Regions from separate parts of the Arthrobacter gengyunqii genome, predicted to be linked through region 3. Evidence: riboswitches for the same ligand, from Rfam matches in the RefSeq annotation. Region 3 holds a riboswitch; each other region holds the start of a gene.
The links. A riboswitch is a leader RNA that binds a small molecule or an ion and turns the genes downstream of it on or off. The one in region 3 is predicted to bind S-adenosylmethionine.
Positions count from the first base shown of each region.

Region 1: linked by a shared signal. The riboswitch ahead of MUG94_RS08320 (cobalamin-independent methionine synthase II family protein) and the one ahead of MUG94_RS03450 (ABC transporter substrate-binding protein) in region 3 are both predicted to bind S-adenosylmethionine.
Region 2: linked by a shared signal. The riboswitch ahead of MUG94_RS00920 (LLM class flavin-dependent oxidoreductase) and the one ahead of MUG94_RS03450 (ABC transporter substrate-binding protein) in region 3 are both predicted to bind S-adenosylmethionine.
Region 4: linked by a shared signal. The riboswitch ahead of MUG94_RS14675 (hypothetical protein) and the one ahead of MUG94_RS03450 (ABC transporter substrate-binding protein) in region 3 are both predicted to bind S-adenosylmethionine.

Region 1 covers NZ_CP095461.1:1,815,215-1,819,655, reverse strand. The annotation lists gene MUG94_RS08325 (acyl-CoA dehydrogenase family protein) at 1-1,026, opposite strand, end outside; gene MUG94_RS08320 (cobalamin-independent methionine synthase II family protein) at 1,174-2,409, opposite strand; SAM riboswitch class I at 2,418-2,514, opposite strand; gene MUG94_RS08315 (histone-like nucleoid-structuring protein Lsr2) at 2,762-3,094, opposite strand; gene MUG94_RS08310 (MDR family MFS transporter) at 3,259-4,441, opposite strand, start outside.
Region 2 covers NZ_CP095461.1:175,210-179,650, forward strand. The annotation lists gene MUG94_RS00910 (aliphatic sulfonate ABC transporter substrate-binding protein) at 1-897, opposite strand, end outside; gene MUG94_RS00915 (ABC transporter ATP-binding protein) at 1,014-1,838, opposite strand; SAM riboswitch class IV at 2,166-2,280, shown strand; gene MUG94_RS00920 (LLM class flavin-dependent oxidoreductase) at 2,400-3,779, shown strand; gene MUG94_RS00925 (alpha/beta fold hydrolase) at 3,849-4,441, shown strand, end outside.
Region 3 covers NZ_CP095461.1:759,736-764,176, forward strand. The annotation lists gene MUG94_RS03440 (ABC transporter permease) at 1-401, opposite strand, end outside; gene MUG94_RS03445 (ABC transporter permease) at 425-1,384, opposite strand; gene MUG94_RS03450 (ABC transporter substrate-binding protein) at 1,387-3,042, opposite strand; SAM riboswitch class I at 3,141-3,229, opposite strand; gene MUG94_RS03455 (hypothetical protein) at 3,384-3,881, opposite strand; gene MUG94_RS03460 (hypothetical protein) at 4,092-4,316, shown strand.
Region 4 covers NZ_CP095461.1:3,183,271-3,187,711, reverse strand. The annotation lists gene MUG94_RS14695 (thiolase family protein) at 1-36, shown strand, start outside; gene MUG94_RS14690 (enoyl-CoA hydratase/isomerase family protein) at 37-792, shown strand; gene MUG94_RS14685 (3-hydroxyacyl-CoA dehydrogenase family protein) at 792-1,640, shown strand; gene MUG94_RS14680 (tyrosine-protein phosphatase) at 1,650-2,375, shown strand; gene MUG94_RS14675 (hypothetical protein) at 2,332-2,715, opposite strand; SAM riboswitch class IV at 2,731-2,870, opposite strand; gene MUG94_RS14670 (LLM class flavin-dependent oxidoreductase) at 2,929-3,954, opposite strand; gene MUG94_RS14665 (RBBP9/YdeN family alpha/beta hydrolase) at 4,028-4,441, shown strand, end outside.

The DNA.
Region 1 (4,441 bases), 1.1 Mb from region 3:
ACACGTCAGTTTGATGGCGGTCAGCTGGGCCAGCATGTTGGCCAGCTTGTTCTGCACCAGCTGGAACCGGCCAATTTCCTTCCCGAACTGCACACGGGTCTTGGCGTAGGCCACGGCAATTTCGTAGGCCGCAACGGCATGGCCCAGCGCCTCCCACGCCACTCCCCCACGGGTGGCCGCCAGCACCTTGTTGACGTCCTTGAAGGAGTTGCAGTTCTCCAGCCGGTTTTCCGCCGGAATACGAAGGTTCTCGATGATGATGTTCGGCTGCAGGACGGCTCGCTTGCCGATCTTTCCGGTGATGACCTCAGCACTGTAACCGGCCGGGTGATTACCTTCAGCATCCTTTTCCATGACAAAGCCCTTGACGGCACCGTCTGCTTCATCCCGGGCGTAAATGATGACGACGTCGGCGAAGCTCGCGTTGCCGATCCACCGCTTGCTGCCGTTGAGGACATATTCGTCCCCGTCGCGGCGCGCGGAGGTCTCCAGGGAGACAGAGTCGGACCCGTGTCCCGGTTCAGTCAGCGCAAAAGCTCCAATTTTCTCGAACCGGGCCATGGATGGCAGCCACCGCTGTTTCTGCTCCTCGGAGCCGAGCATGTCGATACTGCCCATGGCCAGCCCGGAATGCACGCCGAAGAACGTGTTGATGGACCCGTCGCCGCGGGCCAGCTCAGCAGCAGCGGTGGAAGCGGCAAGCCGGGTCAGCCCGGGGCAGCCGTATCCTTTGATGGTTCCCCCCGCGATGTTAAGGGCCGCGAGCTTCGGGATCAGCTCATAAGGGACTTCGGCACGCTCCCAGTAGCCATTGATAACCGGCAGCAGATCCTCGTCCACGAAGGCGCGCACGCGTCGCTGGACATCCTTGGCCTGCTCGTCAAGGAGGTTGTCCAGGAGGTACAGGTCACTGTCCACGTCCTGGACGGCCGTCGGATCGAAGCTGAAGCCGGCAGCCGCCGGATCGTCGGCTGATCCGTTCAACTCTGTGGTCTCCGGCTGGTCTGCAATTCGGATGGTCGTCATGTCGGCTCCGGCCTGTTATTCGATACTAAATGATCGTTTAGTAACCGAGTATGTCCCCGGCACAGGACGCCGTCAAGGGTTTCCGGCGAGCAGTTCCGTGGGCACAACACGCGGCCGCGCCCACGGAACTACTTGGTCCGGTTGCCCTTATCGGAGTGAAGCTCCAGCCAACAGGTTGCCTGCCGCGATGCGCGCTCCCTGACCCAGCGACTCGAGCTTCGCTGCGGCAATATCCGGGTGGATGCGTCCACCCAGGCCGCAGTCGGTGCCGGCGATGATGTTCTCACGGCCCACGAGCCCCGCGAAGCGTTCTATCCGCTGCGCCACCAGCTCCGGGTGCTCCACAACATTGGTGGCATGGGATACGACGCCGGGAATCAGGATTTTGCCCTCGGGCAGCCGCTTGCCGCGCCAGATGGCCCACTCATGCTCATGCCGGACATTGGCGGCTTCAAAGGAATAGGCTCCGGCATTGATGCCCAGCACCAGGTCAACAATGTGGTTGAACTCGATGTCGGTGGCGTGGGGTCCGTGCCACGAACCCCAGCAGACATGGAAACGGACCTGATCTTCGGGCAGCCCGCGCAGGGCGTAATTCAACGCTTCAATCCGGATCTGAGTGAAGCGGCGGTAGTCTTCCACGCTCGGCTCGGGATTGATCTGGTCCCAGTTTTCGGCGATAGACGGGTCATCAATCTGCACAACCAGTCCGGCTTCGACGATGGCCTTGTATTCTTCGCGAAGGACATCTGCCCATGCGTAGATGAATTCTTCTTCGCTTCCGTAGTAGTCATTGCCGATGCGGCTGGCGGATCCGGGTGACAGAGCTGTAATGAACCCGGTGGCGAGGTCAGCAGCTTCCAATCCTGCCTTGAGGTTCGCAATGTCGCTGGCGAGGGCTGCCTGGCCGGTATAGCTGATCGGGCCAGTGGCCGAGGGAAAGGCGGTTGCGTTCCGGCCGAGGTGAATACCGCTTTCCGGATCCGAATAGGCGGCAGCGAATCGGGTCCAGTCCCTCCTGTCCGCGAACGACGTCAACCGAACGTTGCCGGGCTCGCTGCGAACCGGTCCCGCCGTGATGGGATTGAATTCGGTGAGTTCAAGACCTGCGGTGCGCTGGAAGCTGTAGGTCCACCAGGCGCCGTAATCCAAAGCATTGGACATTGCTTTGCCGTATTCGCCGTCTCCCGGGATGGTGATGCCAAGGTTCTTTTGGCGCTGCACCAGGTCAACCACGGCGCCGGTCAGCAACGCCTCGAATTCCGGGGTCCGTTCCAGGGTGAAACCGTCGGCCGCAAAGGTGCGGGCGGCATTGGCTGCTATCAGTTCCGGTGTCCGGGGCAAGGAGCCGGCGTGGGTCGTGGGAATGTGATCATGCGTCATGGGTGTTCCTTCCATCGTTCCTGCCGTTAGCACCTTTCCGGAAAGGATGTCCGGGGGAAGCTGCAGCGTCGCGGAGGCAGGTCTCTCAGCTGCTCTGGATGGTTGTGGGTATGGCTTTATCCACTGGCAACGCGGGTGCGCCCCTTCCCCGGTGGGTGCCGGGTGCCGTGTGGAAGGGCTCACGACCCAGCATGCACGTGCCGACGCAGGAATCCCAGTGACACGTTATGTGACCGGCGGGCACCGTCATATGGCGGAATGTTGCGCGCGATGAATGACAAGCAACAATACGGCGGGAAATCGGTGGTGAGCTAACAGCCTCCGACACGTCTGAGGGACGTGTCCGGGGCTGTTAGTTTTGTGCCGAGTTGTACGCTTCGCGTATTTCCTGGCTGATGCGTCCGCGGGCGCTTGGCTTGTAACCGTTTGCAACAGCCCATTCCCGTATCTTTCGGCTGTCCTCACCGTGCGCAGTACTTTCCCGCCTTGTGCTGCGCGTGCTTGAACCGCCCCGCAGGCGGCGTCCGCTGGAGATATACGGACCCAACTTCTCGCGAAGGTCAGCCGCATGCTCCGTCGTCAGGTCGATTTCATACTGCGCACCGTCCAGGGCCAGCTTCACAGTTTCCTGTGCGTCTTCCCCGGTAAGGTCATCAATCAGAAGAACTTGTCTTTTCTGGGCCATGTGCTTGTCCCTTTTCGTGTAATTCTGAACCACCCCTGCCAGTAAGTTTAGCCGCGCAGCTTCCATAAAATAGGGTGCCGGCCACATTCGGCTATAGCAGGGCACAAGTAATTCCACGGCCGCGTGCCCGCAGGAAAGGCTGGGAATTACCGGAATTACCGCGCCTAGTGGATGGCCACGCCGTCGGGCACTTCATTGGTGGGCCGGCGCACGAAGAAGGACGCCGCCAGCGCCACCAGCGAGATAACCGCTCCCCAGAAGAATGCGGTGTGCACACCGGCGGCCGAGGCCGGGATGCCCGCTATTCCTTCATTGACCGCAGCAGTGGTGCCGGTCGTCATCAGGGTGACGAAGACAGCCGTGCCCGCAGCGCCGGCCAACTGCTGCAGCGTATTGATGATCGCGCTGCCGTGCGAGTAGAGCGACTTGTGCAGGGAACCCAGGGCCGAGGTGAACAGCGGCGTGAAGATGAATCCCAGGCCCGTGTTGAGCAGGCAGTGCAGGACGATGACCACGGGAACGGAGCTGTTCTCGTCCAGGGTCGTCATGCCCCACAGTGCACCGCTGAGCACCAGGGCTCCGGGGATCACCAGCGGACGGGGGCCGAACTTGTCGAACAGTCCTCCGACAATGGGTGACAGAATCGCCATCACGGCACCGCCGGGAAGAAGCAGCAGACCGGTGTTCAGGGTGCTGAGCCCCAGGACGTTCTGCAGGTACAGCGGCAGGACAATGAGGCAGCCGAAGAGCGCCATCATGCTCACCAGAACCAGGACGATGGCAACGACGAACGGTTTGCTCCCGAAGGTGCGCAGGTCCATCAGCGCCCGGTCCGTGCGCTGGAGGAACAGCTGGCGGAAAATAAATCCGGCCATGGCCAGGGCACCGGCGGTGAGGGGAATCCACAGCGGCATCAGGGCCTCGCCCTGGGCGGCTTCGCCGATGCTGCTCAGGCCAAAGATCAGCCCGCCGAAGGCAAAGGTGGACAGCACGATCGAGAGCACGTCAAAGGGGACCTTCTTGGGTTCGGTGAGGTTCTGCACCTTCAGCGCACCCACGACAAGGGAGAGCAGTGCGATCGGCAGGACCAGCCAGAACATCCAGCGCCAGTCCAGGGCGTTGAGGATGATGCCCGAAACGGTGGGCCCGATGGCCGGGGCGACGGCAATGACAATGGAAATGGTGCCCATCATGCGTCCGCGCCGGTGTGCCGGAACGGCGTTCAGGACGGTGGTCATCAGCAGCGGCAGCATGATCGCCGTGCCCCCGGCCTGAATGATGCGGCCGCCGAGCAGCGTGCCAAACCCCGGAGCCATGGCAGCCAGCAGCGTGCCCGCACTGAACAGC
Region 2 (4,441 bases), 580 kb from region 3:
GGCGGGGTCCACGTCGAGGTTGCTGCGTTCCAGCACCACGGTCTGGGCCACTGCCAGGTCCAGGCCGGCAACATCGGCCAGGATCTGCGCCGTTTCCTCCGGGTTTTCAGCAGCCCACGCGCGGGCCTTCTCATATGCGTTGACCACGGCCTGGGCCAGTTCCGGATCCTCTGTCAGGAAGGATTCGTTGGCGGCAAGGATGCCGTAGGTGTTGAAGTCCAGGTTGCGGTGGATCAACCGGGCACCGTTTTGTTCGGCACCCGCCATGATCGGGTCCAGCCCTGCCCAGGCATCCACTGATCCGTTTTCCAGGGCGCTCCGGCCATCCGCGTGCTGCAGTTGCTCAACGGTGACGTCCTCCAGAGTCAGGCCGGCCTCCTCCAGCGCCTGCACCAGGAAGAAGTAGGGGTCGGTGCCCTTGGTTGCGGCGACCGACTTGCCCTTGAGGTCCGCTACCGAGGTGATGGCGGAGTCGGCGCCCACCGCCAGGGCCGCCCATTCCGGCTGGGAGAAAATGTCGATGGCCTTGATCGGGGATCCGTTGGCGCGGTTCAGCAGGGCTGCGGACCCTGCGGTGGAACCGACATCGATTGCCCCGGAGCGCAGGTTCTCATTGGCCTTGTTGGAGCCGGCGGACTGCACCCACTCCACCGTGACGCCGTCGTCGGCCAGGGCGGATTCCAGCCAACCCTGGTCCTTGATGATCAGGCTCAGCGGGTTGTAGGTGGCGAAATCGAGCGTGAGGGTTCCGCCGTCGGCTGCGCCTGCGTTGGCGGCGGCATCGGAATCCTCGCCTGCCACGCACCCGGTCAGCAGCAGGGAAGCCGCGGCGGCAACGGCGGCCAGGGTTCTAAGGGTGGTGCGGGCGGGGCGGGAACTGTGGGAACGGCTGTTCATGGGAGTTCTTTCTGAAGAGTTGGCTGCGAATAGTCGCGGTTCAGGCGCAAAAGGGGCGCAGAACTGCTGATGGAGCGGCCCCAAGCAAGGAGGGGGCGACGCCGGGGAGGAGCGGCTTAGTGGCGATCGACGCCGAGGCGGGCCAGGAGTTCGCCGCGCATTCGGGCCAGCTCCGCCGAGGCGCGGTCTCGTGGACGCGGGCCGGGCACGGTGATGGTCTCGGTGATGGCGGCCCCGGTAACACCGGGTTCCTTGCCCAGGATGATGATGCGGTCGGCCAGTTGGAGGGCCTCATCCACGTCATGGGTCACCAGCAGTACCGTGGTGGGGCTGGCGCGGTGCACCGCGAGCAGCAGGTCCTGCATCTTGAGTCGGGTCAAAGCATCGAGCGCGCCGAACGGCTCATCCAGCAGCAGCACCCCGGGGGTTCGTGCCAGGGCCCGAGCCAGGGAAGCGCGCTGCGCCATACCTCCGGAGACTGCCCGCGGCCGGTGCTTGGCAAACGCCGCCAGTTCCACCAGCTCCAGGAGTTCGGCCACTTTGGCCTTACCGTTTTTAGCGCTCATGCTCTTGGGCAGGCCCATGGCAATGTTGGCCTGCAGAGTTTGCCAAGGCAACAGCCGCGGTTCCTGGAACGCGACGGCGCACCGGTCATCGATGCCGCGGACCGGTGTTCCGTCGATGCGGACTTCTCCGGTCGTTGGAGCATCCAGGCCGGCGGCGGCGCGCAGGAGCGTGGACTTTCCGCAGCCGCTGGAGCCCAGAATGGCCAGGACCTCACCGGCGTGAATGTCAAAGGTTATGTCCCGCAGCACCTGATGAGTTTCACTGCCGGAGCCGAAGGCGCGGCCCAGCGAGGAAAAGGTGACGGGCAGTGCGGAGCCGGCGGTGCGCCCGTGGGGCGGCGCGGCGGCAGGGGACTGTGAAGCCAGAGCGGTCATGTTAACTCTCCATCGGTCCTGGCAGTAGCACCCTACGGATAACACCTTGGGCCGTTGCGGGCCTCCTGCGGTGCTGTCCTCGCTATTGCCGTTCCTCAAGGAGGAGGGACGGCAACCAGGGTTGCTGCGGCTTCACTGATCCAGGTCTCTCAGCCGCTCGGGATGGTCAAGTGCAACTAAACGCTCGATTGCGGAAAGCGGCAAGTCCCCTGCGTAATATTTCGACGCCGCCTTCACCGCAGGCACCTGGGCCGCCGTCTGCCGTTACGCTCCGTGACGGCTACGGCTTGCCCGCTGATCAGCGCTGTGCGAATACTGGAGCCGAAGGATCATGAGTCCCAACGCAAAGCTCTGGCTGGTTGGGCGGCAACCCTCTTTCCGTAGCGGGGTGCCCCAGATGAGGATCCGGCCGTGTCGCGTCCGCGAACGGCAAGTACGGCGCTCCTTCGCAGGTGCGTCCCGTTTCCGAAGGATGTCCCCGTGGCCAGCCTGCCCAGCCAATCCGACCAGTCCAGCCAGTCCGAGCCGGTCGAACAGCTCGACCAGCGCACCCCGCGGCAGATCCGGTTCAACGCCTTCGACATGAACTGCGTGGGCCACCAGTCGCCCGGACTCTGGCGCCACCCTGAAGACCGCTCGGCTGACTACACCAAGCTCAGCTACTGGACGCATCTGGCCCGGACCTGCGAACGCGGCCTGTTCGACGGAATCTTCATTGCCGATGTCCTGGGCACCTATGACGTCTACGGGTCCTCCAACGATGCCACCCTTCGCCAGGGCACCCAGGTGCCGGTGAATGACCCGCTGCTGCTGGTCTCCGCCATGGCCCTGGTCACCGAACACCTCGGCTTCGGCGTCACGGCCGGCACCGCGTATGAGCACCCCTACCCGTTTGCCCGGCGCCTCTCCACCCTGGACCACCTCACCAACGGCCGGGTCGGCTGGAACGTGGTGACCGGGTATCTGCCCTCGGCGGCACGCAACATGGGTGCCGAAGACCAACTGGAGCACGACGAGCGCTACAACCACGCCGATGAATATCTTGAGGTGGTTTACAAGCTGCTTGAAGGATCCTGGGAGGACGACGCCGTTGTCCGGGACCGGGAGACCGGCGTGTTCACCGATCCGGCGAAGGTCCACGACATCAACCACGAGGGCAAGTACTTCAAGGTCCCGGGCATTCACATCAGCGAGCCCTCGCCGCAGCGCACTCCGGTGATCTACCAGGCCGGTGCCTCACCGAGGGGCATCGCCTTTGCTGCCGGGAACGCCGAAGCAGTGTTTGTCGGCGCGTCCACGGTGGAGAAGCTCAAGGAAACCGTCACCAAAATCCGCGACGCCGCCGAGGCCGCCGGCCGGGACCGGCACTCCATCCGGATTTACACCCTGCTGACCATCATCACGGCCGCAACAACGGAGGAAGCCGAAGCCAAGCACCTGGACTACCAGAGCTACATCAGCGACGAGGGCGCCCTCGCCCTGATGTCCGGCTGGATGGGAGTTGATCTCTCCACCTACGAACTCGACCAGCCGCTGGGCGCCGTGAAATCCAATGCCATCCAGTCCGCGGCCGCCAACTTCCAGAAAGTAAAGGACGACGGCGAACCCTGGACGGTGCGGGACATCGCCGAGAGCGCCGGCATTGGGGGCCTGGGCCCGAGGCTGGTCGGATCCGGTGCGGAGGTGGCCGAGGAGCTGATCCGTTGGGTGGAGGAGACCGACGTCGACGGCTTTAACCTGGCCTACGCCGTTACTCCGGGCACGTTCGAGGATGTGGTGGAATTCGTGGTTCCCGAGCTGCAGAAGCGCGGGGCATATCCCACGGAGTACGCTCCCGGGACCCTGCGGAATAAGCTCTTCGGTGCCGGGGACAAGCTGCCGGAAAACCACCGCGGCGCGTCCTTCCGGCTGCAGAAGGCTGGTTCGGTGCGGAGCCATTGACCGGGGACGGACCGCCTCTTTACGTTTGAAGGGTCCGCGCAGCGCCCCTTCAGCGAGCAGGAGTCCGCCATGGAACCCTCACCCAGTGCCACCGGCATGGCCCTTTCCGCAGACGGCACCCGCATTGCCTGGTCCCGGCAGGGTGACGGACCGCCGCTGGTGATCGTGGATCCGTTGACCGCCGACCGCAACAGCTCCAGCACCCGTGCGCTGGCCGAGCTGCTTTCGAGCAATCACACCGTCTACACCTATGACCGCCGGGGGCTGGGTGAAAGCGGCGTCGGTGAGGAGTACACGGCGGAATCCGACGTCGATGACCTGCTGGCGGTGGTGCAGGTGGCCGGTGGAACCGCTGACCTTTACGGCTTCGCTTCGGGTGCCTTCCTGGCGCTGCGCGCTGCCGAGGAATCCGCGGTGATTACGCGCGTCGTTGCCCTGGAACCGACGCTGGCCCTGAACGAGGGCGACGACGAGATGCTGGTCCTGCAGACTGAACTGGAAGGACTCGGCGGCGTCCAGGTTCCGGTGCTGGTGCTGGCCGGGAACGCCAGCGGCGACGAGACGCAGGACCTCGCACGCCAGGCCGCCGATGCCTTGGAAGAAGGAGAGTTCCAGCTGCTGGAAGGAAGCAGTGTCAGTGTGCCGGAGGAAGCCCTTGCTGA
Region 3 (4,441 bases):
ATGGTGACCGCGTCGGCGGCGCGTCCGCCGGTGGCGGCGAGAACACCGATTCCGGTGCCGGCCACCAGCCCGATCAGCACGGCCAGCCCGGCGGTCAGGAACGTCTGCGAGGTCCCGTGCACCACGCGGGCAAACACGTCCCGGCCCAGGTGGTCGGTGCCGAACCAGTGCTCGGCCGTGGGCGCCTGGAACTTTTCCTGCGGGATGCCGCTGATCGGATCCTGTCCGGTGAAGAGTCCGGGAAAGAGCGCCCAGGTGGCGATCAGGAGCACCGGCAGCAGGGACAGGGCGAGGGCGGGGCGCACTCCCGGCCGCCGTCGTCGTCGTGCCGGTGCGGCGGGCGGGTCTGCCGGGCCGGGCGCAACGTCGCCCGGTGCTGCGGAAGGGGAAAGAAGGGTCATCGGGAGTCCTTGGGGAAGCGGTGTCAGGAGACCAGGGCGGGGGCTGAACCCTGCCGGGAGTCTTTGAGGATGCGCGGATCCAGCAGCGGGTGCAGCAGATCCACGAGGAGGTTGACCGCCACAAACACCGTGGCCGTCAGCAGCACCAGGCCCTGGACCAGGGGGACGTCCTGGGTGGTGACTGCCTGCAGGACCACCGAGCCCAGGCCTGCGCGCGCAAACACGGTCTCCGTGATCACCGAACCGGCAAAAAGCGTGCCCACGGTGATGCCCAGAATGGTCATGGCGGGACCGGCCGCGTTCTTCAGTACGTGCCGGTAGAAAATCCAGGCCGGAGAGGCGCCCTTCGCCCGGAGCACATCAATGAACGGCTGCCGGTAGACCTGCTCCACGCTCTTGAGCAGCACCTGCGCCATGGGCGCCGAGACGTGGACGGCCAGTACGAGGACCGGCACGGCGAGGGAGAGGAAGGACCCGTCGGGGAACAGCGAAAGCAACCCCAGCCGGATGGAGAGCAGTTCCAGCAGCACAAGCCCGAGCCAGAACACCGGCACGGCGGAGAACAGCGGCGGCAGGTTCGCCAGTGCCCGGCGCAGCACCGGCGACGGTGCCAGGGCGGCCGCCGCGACCACGGCCAGGGCGATGACGGCGGCGGTCACCAGCGCCGAGCCGGCCAGCGCCAGGGTGGAACCGATGGCGCCGCCGATGCGCTCGGTCACCGGCTCGCCCGAGGTCAGGGAGTAGCCGACGTCGCCGCGCAGCAGGGCGGCCAGCTGCTGGAGGTACTGGATGAGCAGCGGCTGGTCGTAGCCGTATTGGCGTTTCATGGTGTCGATCGCGGCCTGGTCCACCGCGGAGTCGGAGGTCAGGAAGATAGTGACCGGATCGCTGGGCAGCAGCTGCACGGCGAGGAAAATCAGGGTGTACGCGAGCCAGACCACCAGCAGTGCCTGCCCGATCCGGTGCACGAGGTAGCGGGCCACGGTTAGCCGTCCACTTTCCAGGCGCCCTGGAAGATGGGAGCGGTGCCGGAGGTGAACTCGATGTGCGTGTTGCGGTGCGCGCCGTAGACCTGGACTTCATCCCAGAGGACCAGGGAAAAGGCCTTGTCCACTACGAGCGCCTGCTGCTCGGCCGCCAGGACCTCGTCCCGTTCCGGGCCCGGGGCTGCGGCGCGCTCGGCGGCGAACAGGGCATTCAGCTCCGGGTCAGAGGTGTGGGTCATGGTGTTGTTGGCCGGTTCGAAGATGGGCCCGAGTCCGCCGTAGATGAACTGGCGGGTGCCGAAGAACTCGACGTTCGGATCGGGCATGGCGGTGGTGAGGAACGTGTTGTCGCCGGCCCGGTTGTTCAGTTTTACGCCGATCTGCCGCCACTGCTGTTCGATCAGTTCGAAGGCCGGCTTGATGACCACCGAGTTGTTGGAGCTGGTGACCGTGATTTCAAGCTTCTCCCCGTCCTTTTCCCGGATACCGTCGCTGCCTTCCTTCCAGCCGGCGTCGTCCAGCAGTTGCCGTGCCTTCTCCGGGTCGTAGGCCAGATCCGTGCTCAGATCCACGAAGCCGGGGGCCTGGTGGTTCAGGACCGACGCGGCCAGGGTGTAGCTCTCGGAAAGCACGGTGTCCTTGATGCTCTGCCGGTCGATGCCAACCTGCAGGGCCTGCCGCACGGTGGGATCGCCCAGTTTTCCGCTGCCGGTGCGCACGGCTGCCATGTTGACGGTGAGGTCCACGCCGTCGGCCGCCAGCACCTGGTTGCCGCTGGCCGCCAGCGCCGCCTCGTCCACCGGCTGCAGGCCGCGCACCAGATCCACCTGCCCGGACTGCACGGCGCCGGCGCGGTGCGCGACCTCGGGCAGGTACTTGATGACCACGCTGTCCAGGTGCGCCTCGCCCGGGTTGTCCGCTCCGTCCGGAGCCCAGGCATAGCCGTCCCGCTTCACGAGCACGACTTCCTCGTCGGGCTTTTCCGATTCATAGACAAAGGGTCCGGAACCGGAAATGGAGGAGATGGCGGACTGTCCGGCAGCATCCTTCTGCAGGGTGGCAGGGGAGACGAGGCCGGCGGTGACGGAGGAGGTGGCGCGCAGGAAGTTGGAGTTCGGGGCCTCCAGGGTTACCTTCACCTGGTCGGCTCCGATCACTTCGGCGGTCTTGTAGCGGGCGAAGTCCACGTTCGGCTGGATCTGCGCGGCGGGAACGCCCAGGCCAAAACTGTCCAGGTTGGCCTTCACCGCCGCAGCGTCGAGCGGAGATCCGTCGCTGAAACTGACGTCGGGGCGGATGGTGAAAGTGAACTCCGTGCTGTCGGCGTTGGCGGAGAACGCGGAGGCAATCCACGGCACCAGTTCCCCCTTCTCCGGATCAAAGTAGGTCAGGCGGTCCAGGACGCTGTTGAGCACGTTGGCTTTTTCGTAGAACCGGGCAGCCTGCGTCTGCCAGTTGTTGATGGGGGTGACCTCCGCATAGACCAGGGTGCCGCCGGAAACGGGTTCCCCGGTACCGGCCGGCGAGTTGGCAGCTGCGGTTTCCGGACCGGATCCGCAGCCGCCCAAGGCGAGTGCAGCAGCAGCCAGCAGCGCGGCGAGGCGCGGGGCAGCGGGGGAGCGGCGGGTACGGGAAGGGGATGGGTGGGCAGGCATGAAGAGTCCTCTCAGTCAACACCGGGGAACACTGCGTTCACGCACGCTGGAGGCGTCACTGAGAAGGACTCTGCAGTGACGGACCAACGCCGGAAGTGAGTCCATCGGTCCTGGCATGAGCACCGGCCCCGAAGGGTGGTTGCTGCGGCGTCAACGAGCCAGGTCTCTCAGCCGCTCTGGATGGTTAGTGTCCGTACCGGAAAGGCGGACAGGACCATGGAAGCTGAGAAACGCAGACCGGGGCAAGACAATGACGCGGCATTTCCGTAAACGCCGGCAGGTGTTGTTTTATGACGCGTCTGACATTCCCGTTGTCATAAAGGGCGTCACCAACGGGATCACTAACGACGGCGGACGGGCCGGCGCGACGGCGGCCGGCCGGGTTTCGCCGTCGACCGCTCACCCGGCGGCAGGCCGCGCACCCGGCGCCGCCCGTCGCTGAGCAGGCGCACGCCCTCGTCCAGGGTGTCGCGCAGCTCCATCAGCGCGAACTGGTAGCGCTCCGGCTCCCGGCTGGCCCGGCGCAGATAGAGGGTGCAGGCCGCTGCCATCCGCAGGAGTACTCCGGTGTTGGCTGAGCCCCCGCGCATGTAGGTGAGGGTTTCCATAATTCGGTCACGGGCGTCCAGCACCGTGCCGCGCAGCCGGGCCTCGCCGTCGGATCCATCGACGACGCGGGGTTCGATGGCTGCCAGCGACCGCTTCAGGTGCAGGTCCATGATCAGCGCATTCAGGGCCGCCGACTCCTCGCGGCGGTCGATGCCCGCGCGGGTGCTCCAGCCCGCTCCCATGCCCACTATGAGGCCGAGGATGGGCGCGGTGAATGCCAGCCATTCCATGCAGGACCTCCGGACGGTGCGTTCTTCGACGGTACCTTCGGGCCCTTAACCCGGGCCAGCGTTGGGGCGGGTTCCCGAGGTGCACAAAGGAAATTCGCCGGCCGTCAAGCCGGTCTTGAAAGCAGGGGACCGAACCTGTCCGCAATACCCTGCGCTGTGCCGTTCCGGCAGGCCTAGCGTGAACTATTACGGGCCAAGGAGGCGAGAACTATGGGCCTGATGGAAATCGAACTGGCCAAAGCGGTGCACCGGGAGCGTTTGGCGGATGCGGCCCGACAGCGGCAGCGCAAAGAGTGCCAGCGTATGGCACGGGAGCAGGAAGCTGCGGATACGGCGGATCAGCGCATCAGCCCGAAGGTGGACTGGCCAATATTCTCGCTGCGGATTGGCGGCTTTCAACTGGTCGCATTCCGAACCGTGAGGCTCGGATCTTAATCCTCTGCGGCTGCTCACGAGGAACTGAAGAATCCGGTGAGCCCCGGGACGGATCAGGAACTCACCGTGGAACCGGCCGGTTCCTGCGTGTCCGCTGCCCGTATGGCCGGGCCGATCTGCTCTTG
Region 4 (4,441 bases), 1.3 Mb from region 3:
GGCCAGGGTACGGCCATGCTGATCGAGGCCGTGTAAATGGGCAACGATTACAGCTCCTTCACCACCCTGCAGATCACCGAGGGGAACGGGCGCGTCACCGCGGTCCTGAACCGGCCGGAAGTCCGCAACGCCATTGATTCCGCCATGGTGGACGAGCTGCACGTACTGTGTGCCGATCTGGAAGAGAACCCCCGGATCCTCATCCTGGCCGGAAGCAACGGGGTGTTCGCCTCGGGGGCGGATATAGCCCAGCTGCGGGAACGCCGCCGCGACGACGCCCTGCGCGGCATTAACTCCACCGTGTTCGCCCGGATCGCCAAGCTGCCCATGCCCGTCATCGCTGCCCTGGACGGCTACGCGCTGGGCGGGGGAGCGGAGCTGGCCTTCGCTGCGGACTTCCGCATCGGCACGCCAGGACTGAAGATCGGCAATCCGGAAACCTCGCTGGGGATTCTGGCCGCTGCAGGTGCCGCCTGGCGGCTGAAGGAACTCGTGGGCGAGCCGCTCGCCAAGGAGATCCTGCTGGCCGGACGCGTGCTGACGGGGGAGGAAGCGCTGGCGGCCCGCCTGGTCACGGAACTCGCCGCTCCCGAGCAGCTGCTGAACGCCGCGCACGCCCTGGCTGACCGGATCGACCGCCAGGACCCGCTGGCGGTCCGGCTCACCAAAACAGTTTTCGCCGCCCCGGCGGAGGCCCACCCCGTCATTGACACCCTGGCGCAGGGGATTCTGTTTGAATCGCAGGCCAAGTTTGACCGCATGTCGGCGTTTCTTGAGAGGAAGAAAAAGTAATGGCAGTTCCCTCCACGGTAGGCGTGCTCGGCGGCGGTCGGATGGGCGCAGGCATTGCCCACGCTTTCTGCACGGCCGGAGCAACAGTGGTGGTGGTGGAGCGCGACGACGACGCTGCCTCCGCCGCCCGTGACCGCGTCGCCTCAGCGCTGGCCAAGAGCGTTGAGCGCGGCACCGTCACCGAGACCATCGGGGACCTGACCGCGCGCCTGTCCGTGTCCACAGACTATGCGGCCTTCTCCGGAGCCGGATTGGTGGTGGAAGCGGTGCCTGAAGATTTTGGCCTGAAGTCGACGGCCCTGGTTGCGGTCGAGGAACAGCTGGGATCCGAGGCCTGGCTGGCCTCGAACACATCCTCGCTGTCCGTATCCGAGCTGGCGGAAAAGCTGCAGCGCCCGGAACGGTTCTGCGGCCTGCACTTTTTCAACCCGGTGCCTGCCTCCACCCTGATCGAAGTGGTGCTGGGCAAGCAGACCTCCGGGGAGCTGGCCGAGGCGGCCGCCGCCTGGGCGCAGGACCTGGGCAAGACCCCGGTGGTCGTGAACGATGCCCCAGGCTTTGCCAGTTCCCGGCTGGGAGTGGCCATTGCCCTGGAAGCCATGCGCATGGTGGAAGAGGGCGTGGCCTCGGCAGAGGACATCGATGCGGCCATGGTCCTGGGCTACAAGCACCCCACGGGTCCGCTGCGGACCACAGACATTGTGGGCCTGGACGTGCGGCTGGGCATCGCAGAGTATCTGGCCTCCACGCTGGGTCCCCGGTTCGAGCCGCCGCAGATTCTGCGGGACAAAGTGGCCCGAGGCGAGCTCGGCCGCAAATCCGGCAAGGGCTTCTTCGACTGGTCCTAGAAGGGCATGATGGGCAACCGAGGAGTGGAGTGGGAGGGCGCCGCCAACGCCCGTGACCTCGGCGGCATTCCCCTTTCCGGCGGAGGGGCCGTGGCGCCGCGCCGGATCTTCCGGATGGGCCGGTCCGAATGGCTGACGGAAAACGGCTGGCGGCAGGCGTACGACGACGGCGTCCGCACCGTCATCGACCTCCGCAACGACGTGGAGCAGGGCCGCCGGGACACCGACCCGGAAGTGAGCCCCGACGCCGCCGCAGGCATCACGTTCCTGACCCGGCCCACCCAGGAAGCGAACGACCCCGACTTCACCGCCTTGTGCGGCCCGTACATGGACTCCCCGCGCTACTACCGGGAAAACCTGCGCCGCTGGCCGGAGAAGATCGCCGCCGTCGTTGAGTCCATAGCGGAGGCCGGCGACGGCGCGGTGGTGATCCACTGCTCGGCCGGCCGGGACCGCACCGGGCTCATTGCCATGCTGCTGCTCCAGCTGGCCGGGGCATCACCGGAGGCCATTGCCGACGACTATGAGCAGGCAGTCCGCGGCATCAACGCGTTCCATGCCACTCAGGTGCATCCGCGCGAAAAGCCGCTGACTCCCGAGCAGGAAGACGCCCGGGTGGCCGACGGACGGCGTGAACTGCTCCGCGCCCTGGACGGTTTTGACGCCGAACAGTACCTGCGCTCAGCCGGGCTCAGCCCCGCTGAGCTTGGGCGTCTTCGGAGTCGTTTGCGCTGAGCCGTTTACAGGGATGGACCCTTTCCGGCGTCGCCAAGTAGAAAAAAGAGCGCCGGGCGGGGCTGTCGAAGCCTCCGGGCACCAGCAACGATGAATAGCGTGCGCACCACTGCGCCTGGCCGTTGGAATGGGCCAGCGCCTGCGCCAGGGAAGGCAGGTCATGGAACCACATCAGCTGCTGCTCGCCGTCTACCACCAATTGGATCAGGTCCAGATCGAGATCGACATAGGCCTGGGCATCCACCCAGTCATCGTAAACAGCCAGGCGCTTGCCGTGAATCAGGTGGACGTTGTGCCCGGGGGTGTAGCTGATGCAGCGGGTGTCACTGGAGATGCTCACAGTGTGTTCCTTTACAGGTTGTCCTTGCCTGCGCCGGGCGGCGTCAGGCCGCTTCGTCATCCGAACCACCCGCCGAACAATGGGGTTGGTGTGAGGCCAGTCGGAGCTTTTACGTGCCCGGATTCCTCCGGGCGCGTTGGCCACCTCTCGTGAAGCTGTCACCACCTTAGCGTATGCCGGTGACAGCCCGGAACCTGCGCCGGACGGGAAACATCACCGCCAGCCGGCCGCGGGGGCGACATGCTTCACGATGTTCTCCAGCAGCTGCACGTTGTAGTCCACGCCAAGCTGGTTGGGAACCGTCACCAGAAGCGTGTCCGCAGCCTGAACCGCGGTGTCGGCGGCAAGCTGGGCGGCAATGACATCCGGTTCGCCGATGTAGCTCTTGCCGAACCGGGCCAAGCCACCGTCGAGCCGTCCCACCTGGTCGCGGCCCTCGGCCTGCGCGCGCAGGCCGAAATACCGGCGGTCGGTGTCGGTCACCAGCGGAATGACGCTGCGGCTGACGGACACCCGCGGAGCTCCTTCATGCCCGGCGTCGGCCCAGGCCTTGCGGAACACCGCAATCTGCTCCGCCTGGAGTTCGTCGAAGGGCACGCCTGTGTCCTCCGTCAGCAGGGTGGAGCTCATCAGGTTCATGCCCTGCTCGCCGGTCCATTTGGCCGTCGCCCGGGTGCCGGAACCCCACCAGATCCGTTCTGCCAGGCCGGGGGACTGCGGATCGATGGCCAGCGCGTCGGAACTGCCGGTCATCATCGGATCCGCGTTCGCCAGGCCTGCACCGGCAATCGCCGCCCGGAACACCAACGTGTGCTTGCGGGCCTCATCCGCATCGGTGCTATCCCCGGTGGGAACGTAGCCAAATGCCTCATAGCCGCGCAGCGCGGGCTCGGGTGAACCGCGGCTCAGCCCCAGCTGCAGCCTGCCGCCGCTGATCAGATCCGTGGCCGCCGCTTCTTCGGCCATGTACAGCGGATTTTCGTACCGCATGTCGATCACCGCCGTGCCCAGTTCAAGCCGGTGAGTCCGGGCAGCCATGGCGGACAGCAGGGGGAACGGTGCAGCGAACTGCGGGGCAAAGTGATGGACCCGCAGGAAGGCTCCGTCAATGCCCACTTCCTCGGCCGCCACCGCCGTTTCAACGGTCTGCAGCAGGGCGTCGCGGGCGGTGCGGACAAAAGAACCCTGCACGTCGCGGTAATGTCCAAAGGACAGGAAACCGATCTTCTTCATGTTCATTCACAGCACCGGTTTCCGAGCAGATATTCCCGGTTGCCGGCTCCTCGGCGCCATTGGATGAGAGGCGAACAGCATGCACCTGACCATGGTCCCCGGGATCGGCGGTTCCAATGACGAGCATTGGCAAAGCCGGTGGCAGGACGGTGCGGCGGACGTGTCCCGGATTTCGCCGTCGTCCTGGGATGACCCGAACCTGGAGAACTGGATGGGTGCGCTCGACGACGCCGCCGGCTCCCGCGGCGGCGACACCATCCTCGTGGCCCACAGCCTGGGCTGCCTGGCCTCTGCCGAGTGGCTGCTGCGCAACCCCGAAGGCGCCCGCGGCGTGCTGCTGGTGGCTCCGCCCGATCCGGCCGAGCCTGCCTTTCCCGACACAGCGGGCTCCTTCCGGGACCCGCGGCTGCAGCCGCTGCCGGTGCCCGGACTGCTGATCGCCAGCGAGAATGATCCGTACTGCACGCTCCCGGGAGCACGGCTGCTGGCCGGA